DNA from 4 places in the Methylophilus flavus genome. Region 4 is predicted to be linked to each of the others. Evidence: predicted binding sites of a transcription regulator. Region 4 holds the regulator's gene; each other region holds the start of a gene.
The links. The regulator sigma-54, encoded in region 4, starts transcription at its own class of promoters, with help from an activator protein. The targets are predictions, from matches to a motif close to TGGCACNNTTCCTGCT.
Positions count from the first base shown of each region.

Region 1: the regulator sigma-54 is predicted to act here: its motif matches at 1,699-1,714, upstream of ACFQ2T_RS06790 (pilin).
Region 2: the regulator sigma-54 is predicted to act here: its motif matches at 1,774-1,789, upstream of ACFQ2T_RS13150 (glycogen/starch/alpha-glucan phosphorylase).
Region 3: the regulator sigma-54 is predicted to act here: its motif matches at 1,755-1,770, upstream of ppc (phosphoenolpyruvate carboxylase).

Region 1 is NZ_JBHTLN010000001.1:1,386,579-1,390,694, forward strand. Features, by position in the region: gene ACFQ2T_RS06780 (beta-propeller fold lactonase family protein) at 1-626, shown strand, start outside; gene ACFQ2T_RS06785 (SRPBCC family protein) at 788-1,333, shown strand; gene ACFQ2T_RS06790 (pilin) at 1,795-2,166, shown strand; gene ACFQ2T_RS06795 (prepilin-type N-terminal cleavage/methylation domain-containing protein) at 2,272-2,628, shown strand; gene ACFQ2T_RS06800 (alpha/beta hydrolase) at 2,701-3,351, shown strand; gene xseB (exodeoxyribonuclease VII small subunit) at 3,433-3,678, shown strand; gene ACFQ2T_RS06810 (polyprenyl synthetase family protein) at 3,704-4,116, shown strand, end outside.
Region 2 is NZ_JBHTLN010000002.1:657,742-661,857, reverse strand. Features, by position in the region: gene ACFQ2T_RS13150 (glycogen/starch/alpha-glucan phosphorylase) at 1-1,724, opposite strand, end outside; gene ACFQ2T_RS13145 (OmpP1/FadL family transporter) at 1,927-3,198, opposite strand; gene htpG (molecular chaperone HtpG) at 3,357-4,116, opposite strand, start outside.
Region 3 is NZ_JBHTLN010000001.1:1,121,913-1,126,028, reverse strand. Features, by position in the region: gene coaD (pantetheine-phosphate adenylyltransferase) at 1-293, shown strand, start outside; gene ACFQ2T_RS05485 (YfhL family 4Fe-4S dicluster ferredoxin) at 298-546, shown strand; gene gloA (lactoylglutathione lyase) at 585-992, shown strand; gene ACFQ2T_RS05475 (hypothetical protein) at 985-1,245, shown strand; gene ACFQ2T_RS05470 (hypothetical protein) at 1,333-1,542, opposite strand; gene ppc (phosphoenolpyruvate carboxylase) at 1,802-4,116, shown strand, end outside.
Region 4 is NZ_JBHTLN010000002.1:73,559-77,674, reverse strand. Features, by position in the region: gene lptC (LPS export ABC transporter periplasmic protein LptC) at 1-377, shown strand, start outside; gene lptA (lipopolysaccharide transport periplasmic protein LptA) at 393-1,058, shown strand; gene lptB (LPS export ABC transporter ATP-binding protein) at 1,070-1,816, shown strand; gene ACFQ2T_RS10320 (RNA polymerase factor sigma-54) at 1,823-3,376, shown strand; gene tyrS (tyrosine--tRNA ligase) at 3,444-4,116, opposite strand, start outside.

The DNA of each region.
Region 1 (4,116 bases), on a different contig from region 4:
ATGTCGCGGACTGGGGTGGCGCGCAAGTGATTGCCATTGACACAGCCCATCCGGAAAAACACAAAGCCTTCAAAGCAGGCAAAACCCCTTCCGGCATGGCGGTGAGTGCAGATAACAAGAAGCTGTTTATCGCCAATCGGGATAGCGATGATGTGACAGTGGTTGACACGCGTACACTACAAACGATTGCGCAGGTAAAGGTAGGCATCCATCCGTTTGCCCTCACTTTAAGTCCTGATGGCAAGACAGTATTTGTGGTGAATGTGGTCAGCAATACACTGACGCTGCTCAATGTAGATTCGCTACAAACCAGCGCTATGAAAACGGGGCAGCATCCTTATGGAGTAGCTATCAGCCCCGATGGGCGATGGGCGTATGTCAGCAACAACCATGCAGAAAGCGTGTCTGTGATTGATATTGCCAATGGCAACACTATCAACACCATAGCCGTTGGCGAGTTTCCCGAAGGCATTGCGTATGACAAAACAAACCAACAAGTCATCGTTGCCAACTGGGGCTCTGACACTGTGTCGGTGATTGATGCCAAGACCAATACAGTGACAAATACCATTGCAAGTCCAAAACTATGCAGGTCGTTTGGGCAATTTATTCTGGAAGCAAGATAACTGAATATGTTCCGCCTCCCACTTTTTTAGTTTTTTCACAGGATTGCCCATGAACTAGTCGCAAAGAGTCATTTTTTTAGGTAAAGTCACGGGTTATTTTAAAACTCAGAAGACTGATTACTTTTAAGCTTTAAAACATCTGTAAATATCAGGAGATTGAAATGAAAAAAATATTTGGCATCATTGCCGTTTCTTTATTGCCATTGATTCCATTGACGGCAGCTGCGCACGGTGCCGCGGCATTACGTTTTGAAAAAACTGTCACCATCAAGGCGCCACCGGCAAAAGTGTGGGCCTTGCTGAAAGACTTCGGCAACGTACAAGCCTGGCACTCCGGCGTTGAGTCTACAAAAGTAGAACAGAAGAAAGACGAAAACGGTGATGACACCACTTACCGTACCGTCAAACTGAAAAATGGCGGCACCATGTACGAAAAACTGCGCTCCATCGACGATGCTGGCATGCGTCTGAAATATGAGTACGTCCTGGATAAAAGCACACTGCAACTGTCAAACTTTTATCCAACTGTTTCTGTCACTGCCAAAGGCAGCGAAACTGTAGTGACCGTCAAAGGCAGCTACACACGTGCTGACTCTTCAAACATCCCTAAACCAGAGCAAAACGATGATGCAGCAACTAAAGCCATCAACGAGTATTTTGATCCAGGTCTGGAAAGCCTGAAAAAGGTAGCCGAATCGGGAAAGTAATTAGCCAGGGTTCTGGAAAAAGTTCGCAAGGCAACAGTAAACCCTGGTGGAAATTCTGGTAAGTCTTACGTCGTAGTATTGAAGTTTTTGCAAATGCAGTCCAGGCCAAAAGTCTGACACTGTCACAAATAAAGGGATTGTGTACCACACAATCCCTTTTTTGCTTATGCGGTTTGCGCTACACAGAATGAATATTCTGACAAAAAAAATCACTCATATTCTGCATAACTGACAAATCCTGTCATTTTTCGTCACCTATTATTCAACTTGCCTACCTTTAACAATTCAGTATCAATTTATAGAAATAAAGGGTAAAACGTGTTTAATTCTTTTTTTTCAATAAGTTATGGTCTATTTTTTTCCTGTGGCACACCTATTGCTTATAGCTTACCGAACACTGTTAGAAAAGCAGTGGCTGAACTGTAAGTTGTTCACTTTAAACTTTGACTGAAGGAAACATGATGAAAAAACACGTACAACAAGGTTTCACCCTGATTGAATTGATGATCGTTGTAGCCATTATCGGTATTTTGGCTTCTGTAGCGATTCCAGCATATCAGGATTACACACGTGATGCCGCAAATAACGCTTGCTTATCTGAATCAAGCGCTTATGCCAAGAGAGCGTTAACAGATATCACAACAGGCAGAACTCCTATTGCCGCACCTCCAGCTGCTGGAGTTGGAGCATGTAACGGTACTATACAAAGTGCTGCTGGCATGACCTTGGCTACATTGGGTCCTATTACTGCTACACCAAGAAACCCAGGCGATCGTCTAGTTACATGCAACCTGGCTACTGGTGGCACTTGTACTCTGGCTGCCGCACCTTAATACGTAATAAATCAATAAAAGCCCTGCACTTGCAGGGCTTTTATTTAATTGCCAGCTAAAAACCCAAGGCTAAAATCAACTCTTTTACATTATAAGGGTGCAAGAATGCGTATACATCATGGCTTCACGCTAATTGAATTAACTATCGTTGTTGCCATCATAGGTATCCTTGCCGCTATCGCAATTCCCGCCTATCAAAATTACACGCAAGCCGCGGCAGACAATGCATGTCTGGCTGAGGCAGACGCTTACGCAAGAAGAGTGAGCACAGACATTCAGCTTAATAAACCATCCGCCGATATTCCGGCACCCATAGCACGCGCCTGCAGTGAAATAAACAATGGCGCCGCAGTCACGACCGCAACTACTTTTTCCGCTTTAGCGAAAGCACCCGGCACCGCCAATATTAATTGCGACCTAAGTGCAGAGGTATTGTGCACCAGGACTGTCGCTACACTTTAATCTCTAACCTCCTTAGTAGAGAGGTCCAGACTACCAGCTGATATAATGAAAGTTTCATTTATACTGCCCAACATGCTGGAAAACATCACGCTCAACACTAAAGACTCGACAGCCACCGTGATCTGGATGCATGGACTGGGCGCTGACGGTCATGACTTTAAGCCTGTGGTACAGATGCTCAACCTGCCGCACATTAAATTTATCCTGCCGCATGCACCCTACCGACCAGTAAGCCTGAACAATGGTTACGAGATGCGTGCTTGGTATGACATCTTTGGCCTTGAAACGGATAGCCCCCAGGACGAGGCTGGCATCAAAAAAATGCAGGGCCTGATTAACACGCTGATTGAGAGCGAAATCTCTACAGGGATTTCATCTGATCGAATTCTACTGGCCGGGTTTTCGCAAGGTGGCGCGATTGCGCTGCATACTGCTACACGGTTCAGCCAGCCTTTAGCTGGCATCCTCGCACTCTCCACTTACCTGCCTTTGAAAAGTAAACTTTCCAGTGAGCAGCACCCTGTAAATCAACACATGCCTATCTGGATGGCGCATGGCCGGTTTGATAATGTCATCGCATTATCCACCGCGCAATCCTCGCGAGAAGTGCTGGAAGACGCTGGATATCCGGTGGAATGGCACGAATACGACATGCCGCATAGCGTATGCGAACAGGAGATAGATGATATCCGCAACTTCCTGTTACGCGTGTTACCTGCCTGATCTGCTTCCAACCTTCCGAGAATAATCCCGCAACCGGAAGACTTTTGTTAAAATGTCAGGCGTTTTAACAGGTTGACCTTCATGAGTGTTCCAAAAAAATCTCCCGATGCGGCAAGTGATACGCAAACTTTTGCACAGCGCATAGCCGCGTTGGAGACGATTGTCAGAAACATGGAGTCTGGAGAGTTGCCTCTGGAAGCGGCGCTTACCGCATATGCCGATGGCATGCAATTGTTGCACGCCTGTCAGGCATCGCTGCAAGAAGCTGAGCAAACTGTATTGATCCTAAATCAGCAACAGCAATTAACGCCTTTCGACATTGAGTGATTCGCCACAACCCTCACTTACCGTCATGAGTATTTCTTCATTTACATTTGAGCCTTGGGCAGCCATTCACCAGCAGCGCGTGGAAGCGGCGCTGGACGATACATTGCCTGTAGTGGATATCCAGCCGGAAAGATTGCATGCTGCTATGCGCTATGCTGTGCTAGGTGGCGGCAAGCGCGTACGTGCATTATTGAGCTACGCCTCTGCTGAGCTATTGGGTGCGCCAGCCAGTTCGGCGGATGCAGCCGCCGTTTCGGTGGAGCTCATACATGCTTTTTCGCTGGTACACGACGATATGCCGTGTATGGATGACGATAATTTACGTCGTGGAAAACCCAGTTGCCATAAGCAATATGGTGATGCCACAGCCCTATTAGTAGGCGATGCGCTGCAATCGCTGGCGTTTCAATGCATCGCTGATACGAATGCCCCGCAAGC
Region 2 (4,116 bases), 580 kb from region 4:
CGCTTATATTCGTGAATACGTTTGATCTGTACATCAAATATCGCTTGCGGGTTAATCGCCACACCCGTTTTCTGCAGTATCTTATAGGCCAGACGCTGCTTATTGGCCGCTTTGACCTCGCGGAAAGCTTTCCTGAAGGCAGCATTATCTGCCAAAGGCTCGATATTTTTTATCAGCCCCAGGTCTTTCTGAAAACCCGTACCTATATGCTTGGTTAGCAAATCGGTCAGCAAAGGGTTAGCCTGATTGAGCCAGCGACGCGGCGTGATGCCGTTGGTCACATTGGTAAACTTGCCCGGATAGATTTTATTGAAATCGGCAAACAATGTGGTTTTGAGTAATTCACTATGCAATGCGGCCACGCCATTCACCGTGTGACTGCCGACCACGGCCAGATGCGCCATACGCACACGGCGCCCATTCGCTTCATCAATAATGGAAACGCGGCTAAGCAAGCCACTGTCGCCCGGGAAATGCTGGTTTACCATCTGCAGGAAACGATGGTTGATTTCGTAAATGATTTCGAGGTGGCGTGGAAGCAACGATGAAAACAGATCCACCGACCAGGTTTCGAGCGCCTCTGGCATCAGCGTGTGATTGGTGTAGGCAAATATTTTAGTGACTAGGCTCCAGGCTTTGTCCCACGCTAGGTGGTAATGATCAATCAGCTGGTACATCATTTCAGCCACGGCAATCGCAGGATGGGTATCGTTTAGCTGGATGGCGACTTTTTCCGGCAAGGTTTCCCAGTCCGGATTATTGGTGATAAAGCGGTGCAGGATATCCTGCGTAGAGGCTGACACAAAAAAGTATTGCTGCTTTAAACGTAATTCTTTACCAGATTCGGAAGCATCGTTTGGATACAGCACCTGGGAAATAGTCTCCGCCCCATGACGACCTTCGACAGACTTATCGTAATTACCCTGATTAAACGATGCCAGGTCAAACTCTTTAGCGGCTTTGGCAGACCACAAGCGCAGATTATTAACGGTTTGTGTGCCATAACCCGGCACTGGGACATCATACGGCATGGCCACTACGCTGGCGGTATCTATCCAGTGGCGCTCATTGCCCCGCTCTGTATGCACCTGCACTACACGGCCATAAAATTTTACTTCGCAAGTATGCTCAGGGCGCTGCACTTCCCAGATATTCTGGTAGCGCAGCCAGTTATCCGGGTTTTCAACCTGCTGACCACCCTCAATGCTTTGCCTGAACATGCCATAGTCATAGCGTATGCCATAACCAGTCGCCGGGATGTCCATGGTCGCCATGGAGTCTACGAAACACGCCGCCAATCTGCCCAGACCACCGTTGCCAAGCGCGGCATCCGGCTCCATCTCGGCTACGCCTTCCAGCTGCTGGCCGATTTCCTGCAGACCCTCGCTTAGTTCCGGTGCAACGCCCAAATTCAGTGCCGCGTTAGACAGCATGCGGCCAATCAAAAATTCTAGTGATAAATAATAGACACGCTTGGTATTGGCATCGCGATAAGCGTCACGGGTAATCACCCAGCGACTCATTAAATGATCGCGCACGGTAAAGGCCGCGGTTTGGTACCAGTCTCGCGTGGTGGCCCAGGAGTTGGATTTACCAAGAGAAAATGTCAGATGGTTGCGCAAAGCTTGCGGAATCGGCAACTGCGTCAGCAAAAAGTCTTCAGCGTTATGGATGGTTTCTATCTTGTTAGTCTTGTTACGTGTGGATTTGGCATTAGTGGCCATGCATCTTCCCCTGAAATAATCAATAACGGATGTGATTGTCTAACTTAAAAGCAAAAAACAAGCCTGTCGCGGCTATTGCCCTTTATGACAAAAAGCCACGGCGAAGGTGCCATGGCTTTATTATAAATTACGATAAATGTAATTTTAATGACTGAAAGCGGAAACGCACTCAGACAATCATATAGAAAATCACAGATTTAGCCTACAACGCCCAACCGTAAGCAACACCCAGGGAATTCTGGTTCATACGTAAGTCAGCCTCTCCGCCGCCGAATGGCGCACCTGCAGGAATAGAGTTACTACCGCGCACTTTGTTTTCAAAGGCATGCGCGAAGAAGAAGGAAAGCTCAGCTTTGTTCGGCAAAGTATAGGTTGCGCCTAATGTAAGGTGATCCTGCACCACAGCAGGTGCCAGGATATTAAGAAGGGTCTCGCTACTGCGTACCGGTTGGGAGCTGTGATTGTAGCCAGCACGCAACGTTAATGTGTCGCTATAAGCATATTGTGCACCGACCTTGAAGACCGTAACGTCTCGCCAACCAAACCCTGGACCTTTAGATGAACCAAGGGCATTGCCAGCCAATAAATTGCTCAATGACAGATTACCAATAGAATCTACATCAGAATATAGAATACGTTGCGCATCGGCAGCCAATGTTAATGATGGCGTGGTTTTAATGGCAATACCAATGCCATAATTGGCCGGAATATCAATATCGCCGCCTTCTGCAAACAGGCCCTTATATTTATCAAACTTGCTGGCGTAGGTTTTGGTTTGATAAGTGGCACCCAAAGTCACGGCATCACTCACCTGGCCAACCCAGCCGAAACGCAAGCCGGCGCCATAAGAATTATCATGTCCGTTGTTGGTCACATTGCCGACAGAAGTCGTTGAGAGCGCATTATCAAAGTTCTGCAAACCCTTCGCCTCAAAACGCTGGTAGGCCAGATTCAGTGACACGCCCAACACATGCTGTTCATTCACGCGCCAGGTAGCGGTTGGCGCCACCACTACTTGCAGGTAATCAATCCCCGTGCGGCTGCCAGTCGTATTGAAATAAGGAATGCCATCCTTGTAGTCCGTATTCATGCCGCCATTACCATAGACACTCACGCCCAGTGTGGTGCGGTCATTGATCACCCGGTTATAGCCAAATTCAGGAATAAAAAAATGTTCGGTATCATTGCCATCATAACGGCCATCCAGCGCCCCGCTGCCACCGGCGGTATTACTGAGGCGAACGTCACGGTCTGGCTTGAACCAGGTGACGCCAAAATCGATCCTGTCACCGACAATACCCAAACCAGCCGGATTGGTAGCCGCTGCCAGCGCGTCTTGCGGCAGCGCAATGCCCACGCCACCCAAACCCAAACCCTTAACTCCATAGCCGTGGGCAAAATAACCATCGGTGGCGAAGGCGTGGCCAGCCATTATTGATAACAACCACGGCAACAGTTTCACGGTAGTGCGCATATCCAGCCCCTTAACAATCGTTGAGTCTTTTAATCTACCAAGCTTCCTTAATACCTGAAAATAATTTTGGATTATATTGATATAACTTATAAAAATATAAAACCCGCCTAAGCGGGTTTTATATTTGAAGCCAATCTTGCTGAATATTTAACTAAGACTTAAAGAATCAGGCTATTGATGCGTTTCACAAAGCTGGCAGGATCCTCCAACTGTCCGCCTTCTGCCAGCAAAGCCTGGTCAAACAGCACATGCGCATAATCGGCAAATTTCGCATCATCACTTTCAGCCTGCAGTTTTTCAACCAACCTGTGCGCTGGGTTGACTTCCAGGATAGGCTTGCTCTCAGGCGCCTGTTGTCCGGCTGCTTTCAGAATACGCGCCAGATTACCGGAAAGATCGTGCTCACCAGCTACCAGACAAGCTGGAGAATCAGTTAAGCGATGCGTCACTTTTACTTCCTTCACCGCATCACCCAGCGCCGCCTTGATGCGCTCCACCAGACCTTTAGCATTTTCTTCCACCTGCTTCTGGGCTTCTTTATCAGCTTCGTCTTCCAGCTTGCCTAAATCCAGATCACCTTTGGCGATGGATTGCAGCTTCTTGCCTTCAAACTCGGTCAGGCTGCCCAACAGCCATTCATCCACTTTGTCAGACAACAACAACACTTCAATGCCTTTTTTGCGGAAAATTTCCAGGTGCGGTGAGTTCTTGGCAGCGGCAAAAGTATCGGCAGTGATGTAGTAAATCACTTCCTGCTCTGTCTTAAACCGGCCGACATAATCTTTGAGTGACACATCTTGTGTATCGTTATCTGCATGCGTAGAAGCAAAGCGCAGTAAACCGGCAATCTTGTCTTTGTTGGCAAAGTCTTCGCCCGGGCCCTCTTTCAGCACACGACCAAACTCGCCCCAGAACTTG
Region 3 (4,116 bases), on a different contig from region 4:
GGGAAAATATCAAGGTGGTTGGGTTTGATGGCCTGTTGATGCAATTCGTCCAGGCACAGGGCGCGCAGATGGTGATCCGCGGACTGCGCGCTGCCAGCGATTTTGAATACGAATTCCAGTTGGCAGGCATGAACCGCAAGTTGTACCCAAAACTGGAAACCCTGTTTATGACACCAGCAGAAGAATACATGTTTATTTCCTCCAGCTTGGTGCGCGAAGTAGCGCGCCTGGGCGGCGATGTAAACCAGTTCGTATCGCCCGGCGTTGAAACCGCCATCAAACAAAAGTTATAGTTCAATGTCCCTGTTTATTACCGACGAATGTATCAACTGCGATGTGTGCGAGCCTGTGTGCCCGAATGAGGCTATTTTTCAGGGCGAAGAGATTTATGAAATCAATCCTGACCTGTGCACTGAGTGCGTAGGTCATTTTGACAAACCGCAGTGCCAGCAGGTATGCCCTATCAGTTGTATTCCGCTGGACCCGGATCGAGTGGAAACTCAGGAGCAGTTGATGGACAAATACCTGCGCATTACCAGGGCGTAGGATTAGCTTGTAATCAGTTAAATAACAGAGGGGTAATAATGCGAATTTTACATACCATGTTGCGCGTTGGTGATTTACAGCGCTCTATCGATTTTTATACCGGCGTGCTGGGCATGAAGCTGATCCGCACCCAGGATTACCCGGATGGCGAATTCACGCTGGCGTTTGTCGGTTATGGCAACGAATACAACAATACGGTGCTGGAATTAACCTATAACTATGGTAAAGCCAGTTACGATATGGGCGCAGCCTATGGCCATCTGGCGATTGAAGTGGATGATGCCTACCAGGCCTGTGAGCTGGTAAAAAGCAAGGGTGGCAAAGTCATACGTGAAGCCGGGCCGATGAAACATGGCACCATCGTGATCGCGTTTATCGAAGACCCGGACGGTTATAAAATCGAATTCATCCAGAAAGGCACCATCGAGTATCCGGAGCATGTCTAACCAGGCGCATTTGCTGGAAGCCGTCATACTGGCACAAGCCGGTGACTGGGATGCTGCGCACAATATTGCGCAGGATTACAGTGACCATGCGGCAAACTGGATACACGCGGTGCTGCATAAAGTCGAGGGTGATGTGTGGAATAGTAAATACTGGTATGGCAGAACCGGCGGCCGCCAGTATGAGGATTATGCGGCTGATATCCCGCGGGAGCTGGAAGCCATCAGGCAGTTGCTCGCATCTGGTGTTGCTTAGTTAGCTGATTGGCAGGTCAATATGGCCGTGGTTGCCCAGAACTGGTTCTCTGCATTACCCGGAGTCGAATCGCCGGAGTCCAAATCGTTAGTTATCTGCCTCAGCAGAATGCCGGTGGGTGATAAAAATCCCCCACAGTGATTGTAAAAACAAGCCTATCACTGTGCCGGTAAAGAACAGCATCACGACGGCAATCACGCACATGAACACTAAAAAGGCATCCTGATGCCATAGGCCTTGCGTGCCTATGGATTGCCAGGCTTGTAACAGCTGTTGTATCAGTCGATTTTCATCCATCTGTTTACCACTTACATGATCGGGGCATCGCGTGCCATCTCTGAATATGACTCATTTTTTGCATAATAGATGCATGATGCTCTTTCACGCCCGGCCTCTCGCCTGATTTCAACAGGGCCAAATCGGTGCATGTTCACATTGAGTGCACAACTACTTCACGCGATGACTTTTGCAAGCACATGATTTATATGTGAAAAATCAGAATATAAAGGTGGCCTGCTTGTTGCTAGTGTATCACTGAGCTAGGGGAGAAGACACCATGATAAAAAAACAAGTGGTTAGCGAGGTGGTTTCGGCCGAGACGCGGCTGTCTGACAATATTCAACTATTGGGCAGTTTACTGGACCAGGCGATTCAAGAGGTGGAAGGGCAGGCGGCGTTTGAGCAGATTGCTGCCATCCGCCAGGCGGCAACCAAATTCCATCAAACACACGACCAGAGCGCCTCGTTACAGTTAGAGCAATTGCTGGCAGCATTGACGCCAGCGCAAACCGTGTGCGTGGTCCGTGCCTTGAGTTATTACAAGCACCTGGTCAATCTGGCTGAGGATCTCTATGGACAGCAACAGGCCAATAGCCACGAGCCTGCGCCGGTCGCCGGGATGCTGTCTTATTCCCTCACCCAGTTGCGCGAGGATGGTGTGTCTGCAGGAACCATCCAACAGTTTTTTGACGATGCGCTGGTGTCACCGGTGCTCACGGCGCATCCGACAGAAGTGCAACGCAAAAGCGTGCTGGATATTGAGCGCAACATTCTCGAGTTATTGGCTGCGCGTGCGCATATGCATGCTGAACGCCAGCTGACACGTAATACCTTGATGCTGCAAGGGGCTGTTTCCGCATTGTGGCAAACGCGCATGCTGCGTTTCTCCAAGCTGACGGTGGTCAACGAAATTGAAAATGCACTCACCTATTACGACAGCACTTTTTTGCATGTGATTCCCGAGTTGTTACAGGACCTGGAACGTGACCTGTTGGCATTGATGCCTGCTGGCAGTGATTACCACTTGCCAGCCTTTTTACGCATGGGTAGCTGGATAGGAGGCGACCGGGATGGTAATCCGTTTGTGGATGGCACCACCTTGCGTGAAGCTGTGCGTTTACAGGCGGTAACAGTGTTCCGCTTTTACCTGGATGAACTGGCCGAGCTCAAGCGCGAGCTGGGGGTCTCCACCCGCCTGATAAAAGTAGATGAAGCCGTGATGGCACTTGCCAAAGCCTCGCGTGACCAGTCTGCACATCGTATGGATGAGCCGTATCGATTGGCGCTTAATGGCGTACATGACCGGTTGCTGGTAACTGCCGAGAGCCTGTTAGCGGGGGCGGGCTGGGCCATCGCAAAGGAGGTGGATGCAATCCCGTATGACAGTCCTGAAGCGCTATTGCAGCCTTTAAAGGCCATCGCCGACTCTTTGCGTAAGCATCATGGCCAAGCCTTGGTTTACCCGCGCCTGGGCAAACTGATGAAAGCGATTGAATCTTTTGGTTTTCACCTGGCGACTGTGGATATCCGCCAGTCTTCAGATGTGCATGAAGCCGTGATCACCGAGCTACTGCAAAAAGCGGGCTATGAATTTGATTATGCTGAATTTAATGAAGACGAAAAAATAGGTATTTTGCTGGAAGAACTCAAACAGCCGCGCTTGCTGTTCTCGCCTTTCCAGCAATATTCCGAGCTGGTGCACAAAGAGATAGGTGTGCTGGAAGCTGTGCGTGAGATGCGCGAGCGCTTTGGCTGTCATGCCGTGCGCCAATATATTATCTCCCATACCGAAACATTGTCCGACCTGCTGGAAGTCGCATTGCTGCAACGTGAAGCCGGATTGCTACGTGGTGTCTGGGGTTCGGCCAATATCCAGCTGGATTTAAATATTGTGCCTCTGTTCGAAACCATTGCCGACTTGCGCGATGCGCCCATGATCATGGGTAAATGGCTGAGTTTGCTGGGCATACGCCATGTGATCCGCAACCAGGGCAGCGAGCAGGAAGTCATGCTTGGCTATTCGGACAGCAATAAGGATGGCGGTTTCCTGACCTCTAACTGGGAGTTATATAAAGCCGAAATTTCGCTGGTGGAATTGTTCAAACAAGCCAAAGTAAAATTGCGCCTGTTCCACGGCCGTGGCGGTACGGTCGGTCGTGGTGGTGGCCCGACTTACCAGGCGATCATGGCGCAACCGCAAGGCACGGTGGACGGGCAAATCCGCCTCACCGAGCAAGGCGAGATCATCGCCAACAAATACGCTGACCCGGTGGTCGGGCGCCAGCACCTGGAAACCCTGATTGCGGCTACACTGGATGCCACCTTATTCCCCTCTGATCAGTTGGAATCTACCAGACGGCGTACCTTTGAAAGCGTAATGGAAACGCTCTCGGCCACTGCCATGACCAGCTACCGCAGCCTGGTCTACGAAACGCCTGGCTTTGCCGAATACTTTTTTAACACGACCCCGATTGAAGAGATTGCCGGGCTGAATCTGGGCAGCCGTCCCGCTTCCCGCAAGTCCACACGGCGAATTGAAGATTTACGTGCCATCCCCTGGGGGTTCTCGTGGGGGCAATGCCGCTTGCTGCT
Region 4 (4,116 bases):
AGAAAGGCAAAATATCCGGCAATGGTAAACTGGTGGAGTTTGTGAAGCAGGTCAAAGTGGTTCGTCAGGCCACCGCTGAAAAAGGTGAAATGCAACTGAAGACGGAACAATTATTTGTTGAACCGGATACGGATATTGCTTATACGGATTTACCGGTGACTATACATCAGCAACCGGGTAGTGTGGTTACAGGCACCGGCATGCGCTTTGATAAAAAATCTGACACCATGCAATTATTTAACCGGGTGCATGTACATTATGAACGCGCACCGGTAGCAGTGAATGCCGCACCTGCAGCCAAGCCTGCGAAAACAAAAAGCACGGCCACCACCAAAAGGGCCACGCCTAAAATCAAGGCAATAATCAAGGATCGATGATTCTGGAGAGATGAGTTGAAAACGTACAAGCAATTATTTTATGTGACCTGCCTGCTACTTGGCACGCTGTTGCATTGGTCAAATACAGTCAAGGCCGAAGAGTCTGATCGTGAGCAACCGATTGAGCTGGAAGCCGACACCGTCAGCGTCAACGATGCAAAAAAAATTAGTACCTACACAGGTAACGTCATCCTCAACCAGGGCACCCTGCAGATCAAGGCGGACAAAATGATCGTCCGCGAAGATCAGGACGGCTTTCAGCATAGCACCTGTATCGGCAGCCCGAGCAGGCCGACCACCTTCAAGCAGAAGCGCACCGGTAAAAACGAATGGATGCAAGGCAGCGGCCAGCGCATTGAATACAATGGCCGTATGGATAAAGTGCAACTGTATACCGATGCCTGGGTCAAACGTGGCGAAGACATTGTCACCGGTGATTACATCAGCTACGACGCCAATGCGGAATATGCGGAAGTGATCGGTGGCACCAAAGCCAATCCTAATGGCACTGCCAACAGCCGGGTCAAGGCGATTATTCAGCCCAAGAACAAAACTACCCCTCCTGTGATTGATAACAAGGCCAATGCACAGCAAGGGCTGCGCATGAACCGTTCATTACAGCTCAGGACAGAACCGGCAGCGAGCGGCACCGCAAACGAAATCAAGAAAGATCCACAGTAAAGACTGGCAATATGCAAACAACTGCTTCACCAGACAATAGCCATTTAAGCGTCAGCCATTTAAAAAAAGCTTACCAGGGTCGCACAGTCGTCAGGAACACGACGCTGGAGCTGCATAGCGGCGAAGTGATCGGTTTACTGGGCCCGAACGGTGCAGGCAAAACCACCAGCTTTTACATGATTGTCGGCCTGGTCGCCCTTGATGACGGGCACATCACCCTGAACGGCACCGATGTCAGCCACGCCCCCATGCATGAACGCGCGCGCATGGGCCTGGCCTACCTGCCGCAGGAAGCCTCCATTTTCCGCAAGATGACAGTGACAGATAACATCCTGTCTATCCTGGAAACCCGCCCTTACACGTCAGAAGAACGTGAAGCCAAACTCGAATCATTGCTGGATCAATTGCATATACAGCACATCCGCAACAGCCAGGCGGTCAGCTTGTCCGGTGGTGAACGCCGCCGTGTGGAGATCGCCCGTTGCCTGGCGACTGACCCGAAGTTTATTTTGCTGGATGAGCCGTTTGCCGGTATCGACCCGATTGCAGTGATCGAGATCCAGAAAATCATCCGTTATTTGAGCAGCCAGAATATCGGCATCCTGATTACAGACCACAACGTTCGCGAAACGCTGGATATCTGTGACCGCGCCTACATCGTGAATGAAGGCGCAGTATTTGCCGCCGGCACGCCCGATGAAATCATCCAGAATGAAGGTGTGCGTGAAGTATATCTGGGCAAAAACTTTAGGCTGTAATCCCTTATGAAGCAAAACCTGCAATTACGCATGTCGCAAAACCTGGCACTGACGCCGCAGTTGCAGCAGTCTATCCGCCTGTTGCAGCTGTCGACGCTGGAATTGAGCCAGGAGCTGGAAGCTATCTTGCAGGAAAACCCCTTGCTCGAGATGGCCGATAATAATGAAGAAGGCGAGTTTGAAGACAATACGCCCGACGCCCCGTTAGCGGCGCAGGCTGAAGTCGAAGACGCCAGCTCCTTTGACGTCGCCATGCAGCAGCAAGATATCCCCTCACCGGCCGACACACTGCGTGAAGAATTGCGCGATGACCTCAGCGGCAATGAAGGTGAATTGCCCAACCTGAATGAAGAATTTACCCCGCCGGAATTTGAAGACGATTACGGCGAGTTTGGCAGCACCAGTAACTGGGATGAAGCAGGCCGTAACAACAATGATGATGAAGACGGTGACTTCTCCCGCCAGGATGCCACCAATATCAGCCTGCGTGACCACCTGATAGACCAGATTCAGCTGGCACATTTGTCACATCGCGATATGAGCCTGGTCAAACTGCTGCTCGACAGCATCAATGACGATGGCTACCTCGAACAGGATCTGCAGGAAGTCGTTGAGAACCTGCCGGAGGAACTGGAAGTGGATTTGCTGGAACTGGAAACGGCACTCAAGTTGATCCAGAATCTGGACCCGATAGGCATAGGTGCACGCGATTTGCGTGAATGCCTGTTGCTGCAACTGAATGCCCTGCCAGCAAGCACACCCTACCTGAAAGTCGCTATCGCCCTGGTCAAGGACCATCTGGCGCTGCTTGCCAATAAAGACTTTATTAAGCTACGCAAGCAACTTGGCTGCGATGAAGCCTCACTCAAAGGCGCGCAGCAATTGATACGCCAGCAAAATCCAAGGCCAGGCAGCGAATTTTCGAACTTTAGCCATGATCATTTTATCCAGCATGATGTGGTGGTGAAAAAGATCAAAGGTATCTGGGTAGCCACCCTGAATGATGGCGTGATCCCGAAATTGCGCATCAACCAGATGTACGCCGACATCCTCAAACGTAACAGAGATAGCTCAGGCCAGTACCTGCAAAGCCAGATGCAGGAAGCGAAATGGATGATCAAGAATATCCAGCAGCGCTTCTCGACGATTTTGCGCGTCTCGCAGGCGATTGTGGACCGTCAGCGTAACTTCTTTGAGCACGGCGACATTGCCATGCGCCCACTGGTATTACGCGAAATCGCAGAAGAGCTGGACCTACACGAAAGTACCGTTTCACGCGTCACTACCCATAAGTACATGCTCACTGCCAGGGGCGTGTATGAACTGAAATACTTCTTTGGCAGTTCGGTTGCCACAGATGCAGGCGGTTCATGCTCGGCCACGGCTATTCGCGCGCTGATCAAGCAGATGGTGGCAGAAGAGAATGAGAAAAAACCGCTGTCCGATAACCAGATTACCGACACGCTGGCGCAACAAGGCATAGTAGTTGCACGCAGGACGATTGCCAAATACCGTGAATCACTGAGTATCCCGCCTGCGAATTTGCGTAAATCGCTTTGATTTTTTAAGCATCGCCAGAATCAAAAAGGCCGCTATTCAGCGGCCTTTATTTTTAAAATAACAGCGTTTACCGAATCGTTATCCTGGCAAATTTCCGCTTACCCACCTGGGCAACCACTACGCTTTTTGCTAATTGCAGATTTTTGTCTTCCACCTTGACGCTATCCAGTTTCACCCCACCCTGCAGAATCGCACGCATCGCTTCACTGGTGCTTTCCACTAAACCAGCCTGCTTCAATAACTGGCTGATGCCTATGCTGTCACCTTCAATCGTCAATGCAATTTCAGGCACGTCATCAGGAATGCCGCCTTTGGCGCGCGTCTGGAAATCCTGTAATGCTTTTTCAGCAGCGGCCTGGCCATGGAAACGGGCAACGATTTCCTGCGCAAAACCTACCTTGATATTGCGCGGGTTTTCGCCTCCTTCAACACTGGCTTTCCATGCAGCAATGGTTTCCAGCGAAGCAAAAGACAGCAAATTGATATAACGCCACATCAGTTCATCAGAGATAGACATGATCTTGGCAAAAATACTCTCGGGCGCCTCGCTGATACCAATATAGTTGCCTAATGATTTGGACATTTTATTGACGCCATCCAGACCTTCCAGCAATGGCATCATCAACACACATTGTTGCGACTGGCCAGCCTGTTTTTGCAGCTCACGCCCCATCAGCAGGTTAAACTTCTGGTCGGTGCCGCCCAGCTCCATATCTGACTGCAATGCCACCGAATCATAG